2 regions of the Bacillus paramobilis genome follow, and region 1 is predicted to be linked to the other one. Evidence: riboswitches for the same ligand, from Rfam matches in the RefSeq annotation. Region 1 holds a riboswitch; the other holds the start of a gene.
The links. A riboswitch is a leader RNA that binds a small molecule or an ion and turns the genes downstream of it on or off. The one in region 1 is predicted to bind S-adenosylmethionine.
Positions count from the first base shown of each region.

Region 1 (5,266 bases):
AATACTTCAATCCCTCGTACAATCCACTCATCAATCAACGTTCCCAGGCGATTACGTCCTCTCACATATCCACTAAAGCCCCCAATCAGTACACCAAGTCCTATATCAAGAACGGCCGCTATTAATCCAACTACTAATGAAATTTTCCCTCCAGCCCAAGTACGTGCCCAAATATCCCGACCTAAATCATCTGTTCCAAACCAATGCTCACTACTAGGAGGTAAATTTGTCGCCTCTTTTACTTGTTCACTCGCAGTAAAAGGAGTTAAACTTTCACCGATAAGAGAGAAAATAATAATGAGTAATAATGTCACCGTCCCTAGAACTGCGATTGGATTTGATACAAACTTACGAAACACTTCTTTTTTTCGGCTAATCGTTTGCTGCTCTTTATTTATCGTTAATTCTTTTTTCTCTTCATTCGTTAATAGCTGTTTATTGATTTCATAAGCTCCCATTTAAATATCCCCCCTCCTTATGTAATAGAACGAATACGCGGATCAACAATACGGTGAATAATATCTGTAATGAAAATACAAGAAATTAATAATGAACTATAGAAAATTGTTGTTCCCATAATGACTGGATAATCCCGGTTAAAAATACTATCCACAAAATATTTTCCAAGACCTGGAATCGCAAAAATCTTTTCAATAATGAACGTCCCTGTTAAAAGCCCAGCCATTAAAGGTCCAACAAATGTAAGTACTGGCACAATCGCATTTCGAAGAGCATGTCTTATAATGATTTTCTTAATTGGTATACCTTTCGCTCTCGCTAGCTTAATATAATCACTCTGCAAGACTTCAATCATATTAGAGCGAACAAACCTTGTAATTACTGCGATTGGCCCTAACGCCAATGCGAAGGATGGCAATACCGTATGTTCGAATGTGCCCCAAGACGCTACTGGCAAAAGTTCAAATTGAATTGCAAATACTTGTATAAATAATGGTGCTAAAATAAAACTTGGAATAGAAATACCGAGAATCGCAAGTAAGCTCACACTATAATCAATTACTTTCCCATGATATAGAGCTGCAAATGTACCTGCTGCAATTCCGACTAATAATGAAATAACAAGTGCTTGTAAACCAATAATCGCTGATGGACCAAATCCTGTTGTTATAATTTCTGATACGCCTTGCCCCGTCGATTGAACGGATTCACCAAAATCAAAATGAACTACACCGTCTAAATAAGCAACATATTGATTCCATAACGGTTCATCAAGGTGATACTTCGCTCTCATATTCTGCACAACTTCCGCCGGAAAGATCTTTGCATCCGATGAAAATGGATCCCCCGGAATGATGTGCATAATCAAAAATGTTACTGTTGTAATAATCCATAGTGTAAACACCATAACTGATAGTTTTTTAACAACATACACTCCAATAACCTCCTAAACTCATAAATTTACTTTGTTTTATTAACGTATCTTTCCCATTAATCCCTTTCCTCTTCTTAAAACACAAAAAGCCTTGATCTTAAAAAATAAGATCAAGGCTTAATAAACGAAGGCCCATCACTTATCTTTCAAGACTTGCTTGCTGGAATTAGCACGGTGTTCCTGTTACAGAACCCGCTGCTGAGGTGTCATAGGGCCAGTCCCTCTACCTCTCTGGATAAGTAAATTGCTATATTATTATTTGGTTCAAATTGTATATTTCGAATTATAATTCTGAAAAAATGAAAAGTCAATCAAATTGGATATATTTAGAAAAATCAGTTTTTAATAAGAGGTTTATCTAAATCGCGTTTTTTCACTTATACTTAACAGGAGTAGTACCAGCAAAACGCATAAAATATATATTAAGGAAAATATTCACAAATACCCTTAGCGTATGTTTTCCACGAAATGTTGGCGGGACCCCATACCCATCAAGCTAAGATTTTAGAATACCCCCCAAACGGAAATTTTATGTGTTTTATAGCACCGAAGTTCATTTTTATCGTTTTAGGGGCAACCTGTTCTGTTAAGTTGATACGATATGGTGGGCCCCTACTAGACCATAAAAAAACCATTCCAATATGAAATGGTTTTTTGTAACACTTATTCGCATTAATTACTTATTATAAAACTAATAAAAGAAAATATAATTGTATTTCAATTTCTTAATAATTACTTTTAAGATGACTATTATCTCGACCAAGTGCTTTTTTGACAGCATTATACATCTGCTTGTTTTTTCTTGTATGCAATTGGACTTCAGTACCATCGTGCCCAATAAGGTAGAATACAGGAGCTTTTTTCTCACTCGTATTATTAATACTCATATTCGTATTCCCGATTTTTGTTGAAGTTGTTATATAATCGCCAGTACCAAGGCCTTTATAACCATATTCCGCATAATTACTATGAGGAATATATATTATATCACCTTTCTTTGGAACGAAAATTAGCGCCTCTTTTGTTAACGTAAGACATCCCCATCCAAAATCTGAATGATGAAATACTTCTAGTGTCAATATACTGGTTTGATTATACTTATTACGAACAATTTCTTTACAGCTGTTTTTCCCTTTGTTATCCTGAATCACAAAATAAATAGGAATCCCAAACAAAGCAAGCAGATAAGAAAATGCTATGGCTTCGCTATTAATCATAGCTCCTATCAAAAATAACCCTACAGCTGACCCAACTGTAATAAAAAATCGTTTCGCAAAACGTGAAGTAAATGGATCCACTAACAAACACTCTCCTTTTTTTACCAATGATATGCTGATTTTATTTTATAAATTACTAAAACTTAATAAACAAATTAAAGATTTACATTTTTTTGTTTGTTCAAGGCCTATATATCGATTTCAAAAAAACATCTTGATAAAAAATGGTTTTAACTATATAGGATTCGTTAGGAAAATAATGTATAATCACAACGTTTATTATACTATAGGGGGCAAGGTATGTATATATTGAAAAATCGACAAAGATACTTATTATATTTTTTAATAAAGAAAAGACACCCTAAGGTGCCTTTCTCCGACTTGAACTACAATTTCACATTCCAATAAAAGGATGAAAATCTGATAATTCCCAATGATACACTTCATGAAGTTTACATTTATTTACAGGTTAATTGTACCCAAAAATGTATAGACAACCAGACTTATATTAAAATCCCATACATTTTAATATTTTGTTGTAGGGTAAAAAACATTAAAAAAGGTGGTTGCTACATGAAAACATTACACAAATTCAAATGGACTAAAGTGCTAGTAATGGCATTAGTAGCGGTATTGTGTTTTACAATTCCGTTACAAGAAAAAACAAAGGCTGCGGTTATTGACGAGGTTACAAAAGATGTTATTGAAAATGTTAGCGAGGAACAATTCAATAATGGATTTAATGCCGTTAAAGCAGGTCTTTCATTAGAAAATGGAATTTACAAGTTTAATAAAGAAAATCTAAATAATTCTAATCTTACACAAGAACAAGTAAAAGAATTAGAGATCTTTTTCACAACTCAATCACAAGAAGTTATGAAAGATATTTTTGAAGGTGTAAATAGTGAAGATGCTAAGGTAAATAAAAATGCTCTTTATATGTCAGCTACGCCAGAAGTACAACAAGCGGTAATTCCAGTATTAGTTGCTGCAGCTGCGGCTGTTGCTGCATTCGTGGGCGCAGCAATTGCCGCACAAATTATAGCAGATGTATATAAGTTAGTTGCTATTTCTTTTTGTCGTAAATGGCAAAAGTACAGCAAAGTTAAAACAGCTTGTAAAGATTTAGGATACTTAAAATAATGATGGATAAACCCACTTTAATCGTTATAGGAGTCCTTGTAGGCAGTTTAATATTGCTTGGTGCAGGTTGTGCCGTACTATTTAAATACTTTAGACAATAAAAAAATAACCTTGCACGCGCAAGGTTATTTTTTCGTTTCTGCTTGAAAACGTTTATAGTATGTCGATGCTGTTGCAAAGTTAATTTCTATATCGCGAATCAATGATGAATCTTCTTCTTTAGCTAACTTCTGTAATTTTTTCATCGCTTGTTCCGATTCATTCAAGAAACCAGCGTATACCTCATGTTCTTGCTCTTTCGACTTTGGAACACGAATTTCTTTACGTATATTATCGATATCTTCTAACATGCTCGTCGTTACCTTTTGCACATCTTCTTTATATGTAGCATTCGTTATTTCCTTACCGCCCTTTTCTTTTGCTACTTCAAATAACTGCAGTGCTTTATTAATTTCTTTATTCATTTTTATATCGTATTTTTCATGTACTGCAAGGTATTCTTTTATCTCTTCTGTTTGTTCAGTAGATTGCTCTACCCTTTCTTTCGGTTCTTTCGTATCTTTATTTCCATTACACCCTGCTAGAAGGAGCATACTTCCCATTACAGCAATACCCAAAACCTTCTTCATCTCTTCTTCTCCTTTTATCTACAGCTATTACTCATTATAGTTTCTTTTATCTCCACTTGTTATTATACCGAGAACACCCTACTTTTTACACTTAAGACGATATCTTAATATACACACCAACATTTTTGTCACAGTATCGTCACTTTATCAATTTAGCCAAGAAGACTCCTTCCTCAAGGATCGTGAAGGACGTAGCCCAGCGAGTAGGTGGGAGATGAATTGGCTTCGAACAAGAGATGACAGGAAGTCATCTTAATCGTTCGACATATGTAAAGTATTACCAGGGAATTTGTAATAATCACTTCACTATAAACAGAATGTATGTTTGGTATATAATAGACATATATCGAAATGGAGGTGAAACGAAGGATGATTAATAAAGCGTATAAATTTCGTATCTATCCAAATAAAGCACAAGCGATCCTGATTAATAAAACGATTGGTTGTTCTCGTTTTGTATTCAATCACTTCCTATCTCTATGGGATAATGCATACAAAGAAACAGGAAAGGGTTTGACATATGGTACATGCTCTGCCAAACTTCCTGCCATGAAGAAAGAGTTTGTTTGGCTAAAAGAAGTGGATAGTATTGCTATTCAATCGTCTGTTCGCAACCTTGCGGATGCTTACACACGCTTTTTTAAAAAACAAAACAGTGCCCCGCGTTTCAAATCTAAAAAGAACAACGTACAATCTTATACCACAAAACAAACAAATGAAAACATTGTTGTTGTGGGAAACAAAATGAAATTGCCGAAACTAGGTCTTGTTCGATTTGCCAAAAGTCGTGAAGTAAAGGGACGTATTTTAAATGCTACGGTTAGACGGAACCCTTCTGGTAAATACTTTGTGTCCTTGTTAGTTGAAACAGAAGTGCAAGAACT
Region 1 is NZ_CP151108.1:5,099,197-5,104,462, forward strand. It holds gene AABL52_RS26005 (ABC transporter permease) at 1-458, opposite strand, end outside; gene AABL52_RS26010 (ABC transporter permease) at 476-1,393, opposite strand; SAM riboswitch class I at 1,530-1,635, opposite strand; gene AABL52_RS26015 (hypothetical protein) at 2,119-2,697, opposite strand; gene AABL52_RS26020 (hypothetical protein) at 3,184-3,753, shown strand; gene AABL52_RS26025 (hypothetical protein) at 3,879-4,382, opposite strand; gene tnpB (IS200/IS605 family element RNA-guided endonuclease TnpB) at 4,752-5,266, shown strand, end outside.

Region 2 (5,266 bases), 1.6 Mb from region 1:
CAAAATAGTATAGCAGAGACTATTTTGCAAAACAAGATAGCTAACAATATTTTTCCAAATCTTTGCAGGATTTTTATTATCCACTCTCTAAATAAAGCAATATGAGAACTTTATTACGAAGGGATGTTTTTCATCATGGTTACAAATCGAGTTGTTTTTTTAACAGGTGCTGCAAGTGGTATTGGTTATGAAATGGGAAACGCTTTTGCAAAAGAGGGTGCAAAAGTTGTTATTACCGATCGTCTTGAAGACCGTGCAAAAGAAGCTGCTGAACAATTACAAAAAGAAGGCTATCAAGCTATCGGTTTAAAATGTGATGTTACATCTGAAGAAGAAATTACAGCTGCAATTTCTCAAACGGTTAATCATTTCGGTTCATTACATATATTAATTAATAACGCAGGAATGCAGCATGTTTCACCAATTGAAGATTTTCCAACCAAAAAGTTTGAACAACTTATTAAAATTATGCAAATCGCTCCTTTTATCGCAATTAAGCATGCCTTCCCAATCATGAAAAAACAAAAGTATGGCCGAATTATTAATGTAGCCTCCATTAATGGCCTCGTTGGATTTGCAGGAAAATCTGCCTACAATAGCGCGAAGCATGGCGTAATTGGATTAACAAAAGTTGCCGCTTTAGAAGGCGCTACTCACGGAATTACCGTTAATGCGCTTTGTCCTGGTTATGTCGATACCCCTCTTGTACGTAATCAACTACAAGATTTAGCTACTACACGAAATGTACCACTTGAAAATGTTTTAGAGGATGTCATTTATCCACTTGTACCACAAAAACGCCTATTGCAAGTACAAGAAATCTCTGATTATGCTATGTTTTTAGCGAGCGAAAAAGCGAAAGGTATAACTGGTCAAGCTGTCGTTATCGATGGTGGTTATACTGCTCAATAAAAAATAAAGTTTGCTCACGAAGAGCAAACTTTATTTTACTTTCTATCGCGAGGACCTCCTACTTTAGTAATTGTTTAGGGAGTTTCTCGATTGCCACAATTACCCCATCTAATTTACTTTCAATACGATGGAGTAAATATAATGTTACAACAATCGGAAAACCTACATTACCTACCATCCTGATCCACTCTTCCATCTTTCTCTCCTCCTTTCATTATATAAATAAGAGAAAAGAAAACATTTAGGCATAAAGTGAAACTTTAATCAGTGGGGGTTTTCTTCATCCCCCACTGATTATTAGCCCTCACCAATCGGACTTTTATGGGCAGCCCGATCCCCACCTAAATTCTTTGCTTTCGCTGAATTTTGAGGTGGGGGTCTTACTGCCCATTAAAGCGGGATAAAAAGACAAGCTATTATGTATTAGCTTGTCTTTCAAATAATGATGCAATTTCCTGTTCATAATCTCCTCTTATAATACCTTTCTCGGTAATAATACCTGTAATTAATTCATTCGGCGTTACGTCAAATGCAGGATTATAAACATCAGTTCCAACTGGTGCCACTTGTTTTCCAAAAATTTTCGTAACTTCTGTTTCATCTCTTTCTTCAATAACAATTTCAGCACCTGTTTGTTTCGTAATATCAAATGTCGATAGCGGAGCTGCAACATAGAACGGGATATCAAAATACTTTGCTAATATAGCTAAATTCATTGTTCCGATTTTATTTGCTGTATCTCCATTTGCGACAATTCGGTCCGCTCCTACTATAATCGCGTTTATTTCTTTCGTTTGAATAGCATGAGCTGCCGTATTATCTGTAATAAGTGTTACATCAATATTTGCCTGTTTTAATTCCCAGGTTGTTAAACGCCCACCTTGTAAAACCGGTCTCGTTTCACACGCATACGCATGTAAACGTACACCCTTTTCTTTCCCAATATAAAACGGTGCTAATGCAGTACCATATCTAGCAGTTGCAATACTGCCAGCGTTACAAATTGTTAAAATGTTATCATCATCTTTAAAACATGTTAATGCATGTTCTCCAATACTCCGGCATACTGCTTCATCTTCTTGCTGAATGAGAAGCGCTTCTTCTTCTAATTTTTTTTGCGCTTCTTTTATTGTAGTAATTTCCCGAATGGATTCTCTCATACGATCGATTGCCCAAAATAAATTGACTGCTGTCGGGCGTGACGTTCCTAAATAATTACAATCTCTATTAAACTTCTTTTGAAATTCTTCAATATGTACAGTGTTATATTTTTGGGATGCAAGCGCCAAGCCAAATGCGGCTACAATTCCAATTGCAGGTGCCCCTCTTACTTCTAGCATGACAATACTTTTCCATACATCTTCAATCGTCGTTAATGTTTTGTATTCTGTACTATGCGGCAACTTTGTTTGATTTAATACTGCAATGGCATCCCCTTTCCAACTAACAGACCTCGGAATAGTAACAATTGTACTCATGCTTTTACCCCTCCAGAAACTGTCTGTTGGAATAGTGTTCGGAACAGTTGAATATCAGCGCTCTTAGATTCATATTTTATTAGTTCTCTACCTAAGAATAACGCCTGTTTCTTAGCTTGAATTCTCGTTTCTTTATTTGCTATTTCATCTAAATCAGCTACATGCGCTAAGCCAATTGTTCTACGGATAAGCTCACATCCGGCAAATCCAACGGCATCCGTAAAAATATTTTTCAAAATAATTGGCAACCATTGTCTCTCTTTCGTATATGCTTCTACACCTTCTCCAATCCATAACTTCGTAAAAGTTTCTACAAAATAACTCCATGTTTTCTCAATATGGAAAAATAGCACACTTCTTTTTTCCTCTTCACGTGATAACGCATTTAATAATAAATTTGCAATAAATTGACCAAGATCGAATCCAAATGGACCATATGTTGCAAATTCTGGATCAATCACTTTCGTTTCAGAAGGTGATGAAAAAATACTTCCCGTATGTAAATCTCCATGAATAAGTGCTTCTTTTCTCGTTAAAAATTTATATTTATACTGTGCCACTTTTAGTTTGACAGTTTTGTCACTCCATAGTTCATCTACAGCTAGCTGCAACTCTGGTTCATAATCATTCGTATCGTAATGACCGAACGGATCTGTAAACACTAAATCTTCTGTAATTTTACAAAGGTCTGGGTTTACAAATGCACCTTCTAGTACCCTTTTCTCTTCTGACTCTAATCCTAAATCTGAAGTGTAAAACAACACATATGCTAGAAAACGACCAATATGTTGGGATAAAAGTGGGTACTCCTCTCCATCTATTAATCCTTTTCTTGCAATTGTTAGTCTTGATAAATCTTCTATGACCGTTACCGCTAACTCTTCATCATGACTGTACACTACCGGCACATATTCCGGCACATATTTCGCGAAAATTTGTAATGCTTTACTTTCAATCGTCGCTCTTTTTATAGATAACGGCCAGCTCTCACCAACTACTTTTGCATATGGCAATGCTTGTTTTAGTATAATAGACTTCTCTCCATCACCTAATTTGAACACGTAATTTAAATTTCCATCTCCAATTTCATGACAAACTACATTTGCTTTCTTTTCAAAATAACCGTGTTCTTTCGCATATTGTATAGCTGTCGTTTCAGTTAATGAATAATATCCCATCGTCTTCTCCCCCTTTTTATATTCAGAGGTTTTTCTAAAATAGAAAAACCCCTTTCCACAAAGAAAGAGGTTTGAAGTTTATCTTCTCCCCTCTTATCTGCCAGAAAGTTTTACTTTCTGCTGGAATTAGCACCGTGCCTTTTGGCGTAAATAAACGCCCCATTTCACAATGGTATTACGGTCGGTTGCTGGGCTTCATCGGGCCAAATCCCTCCACCTGCTCTTGATAAGAGTTGTATAATTTTTTGAATTTTTAACTTTATGTTGAAGACTATACCAAGAATAAAAATCACTTGTCAACATTTTATTTGTATAATTCTGGACGGCGATCTGCAAAAACTGGAATTCCTTTGCGTACCTCGTTAATTTTCTCGAATGTGAGCTCTCCAAATAAAATTGATTCTTCTTCATTCGCTTCTACAACAACTTCCCCCCAAGGATCGATAATTAAAGAATGACCCGCAAACTCATTATTCGGATCCTTTCCTGCCCTATTACATGCAACAACATAACATTGATTTTCAACTGCTCTTGCTTGCAGTAGCAAACGCCAATGTGCTAAACGAACTAATGGCCATTCTGCTACAACAAATAAAACTGTTGCACCTTTCGCAGTATGAACACGCATCCACTCCGGAAAACGAATATCATAACAAATTGTACCAGCGCACTCTATATTATCTAACTTAAATTCGCCTGTACTATTTCCAGCGATTAAATATTTATGTTCATCCATGAGCTGAAATAAATGCACTTTACTATATTCATTGACTAGCTGGCCTTTATTAGTTACAACATACATTGTATTTGTAACACCTTGATCTGTTTGCTTCGCTATAGAACCACCGACAATATGTACACCATATTGTTTCGACCACTCTTTCAGCTTTTCTTTCGTTTCCAATCCATCCCTATCTGCAATTTCAGAGAGTCTCGTTAAATCATATCCTGTTGTCCATAGTTCTGGTAAAACAATAACATCTGGTCTTTCCTTCATCGCTTCGCTTATTTTATTTTTAGCATTCTCAATATTTTTCTCTACATCTCCAAAGACAATGTCCATTTGAATACATGCGACTTTCATTTTGTCAGCCCCATTCATAATTTTTTCTTTACAAAATACTGGAAAGATTATATCATTTGTCACTAGAATTGTAACAACTTTCAAAAGAGGTGGAAAGTATGAAATCATTTCAACCTTCTGAGATAGTAACATCATTGCCAACACAATTTTTTGCTTCACTTGTTGCAAAAGTTAACAAAGTCGTAGCAGCTGGTCACGATGTTATTAATCTAGGTCAAGGTAATCCAGATCAACCAACACCGCAGCATATCGTAAAAGCTTTACAAGATGCTGCAGAAAATACCATTCATCATAAATATCCGCCATTTCGCGGACATGAAAGTTTAAAAGAAGCCGTGGCAACATTCTATCAACGTGAATATGATGTAGTAGTAAATCCCAAAACAGAAGTTGCTATTTTGTTTGGCGGAAAGGCTGGATTAGTAGAATTACCAGTTTGTTTTACAAACCCTGGTGATACTATTCTCGTTCCAGATCCAGGCTACCCAGATTATTTATCAGGTGTTGCTTTAGCAAAAGCACAATTTGAAACAATGCCGCTACTTGCAGAAAATAATTTTTTACCAGATTATACGAAAATTGATGACTCTATTGCCGAGCGTGCAAAGCTAATG
Region 2 is NZ_CP151108.1:1,375,507-1,380,772, reverse strand. It holds gene AABL52_RS07305 (3-hydroxybutyrate dehydrogenase) at 136-912, shown strand; gene AABL52_RS07300 (YvrJ family protein) at 971-1,108, opposite strand; gene mtnA (S-methyl-5-thioribose-1-phosphate isomerase) at 1,329-2,390, opposite strand; gene mtnK (S-methyl-5-thioribose kinase) at 2,387-3,568, opposite strand; SAM riboswitch class I at 3,659-3,801, opposite strand; gene AABL52_RS07285 (carbon-nitrogen family hydrolase) at 3,873-4,736, opposite strand; gene AABL52_RS07280 (pyridoxal phosphate-dependent aminotransferase) at 4,751-5,266, shown strand, end outside.
Region 2: linked by a shared signal. The riboswitch ahead of mtnK (S-methyl-5-thioribose kinase) and the one ahead of AABL52_RS26010 (ABC transporter permease) in region 1 are both predicted to bind S-adenosylmethionine.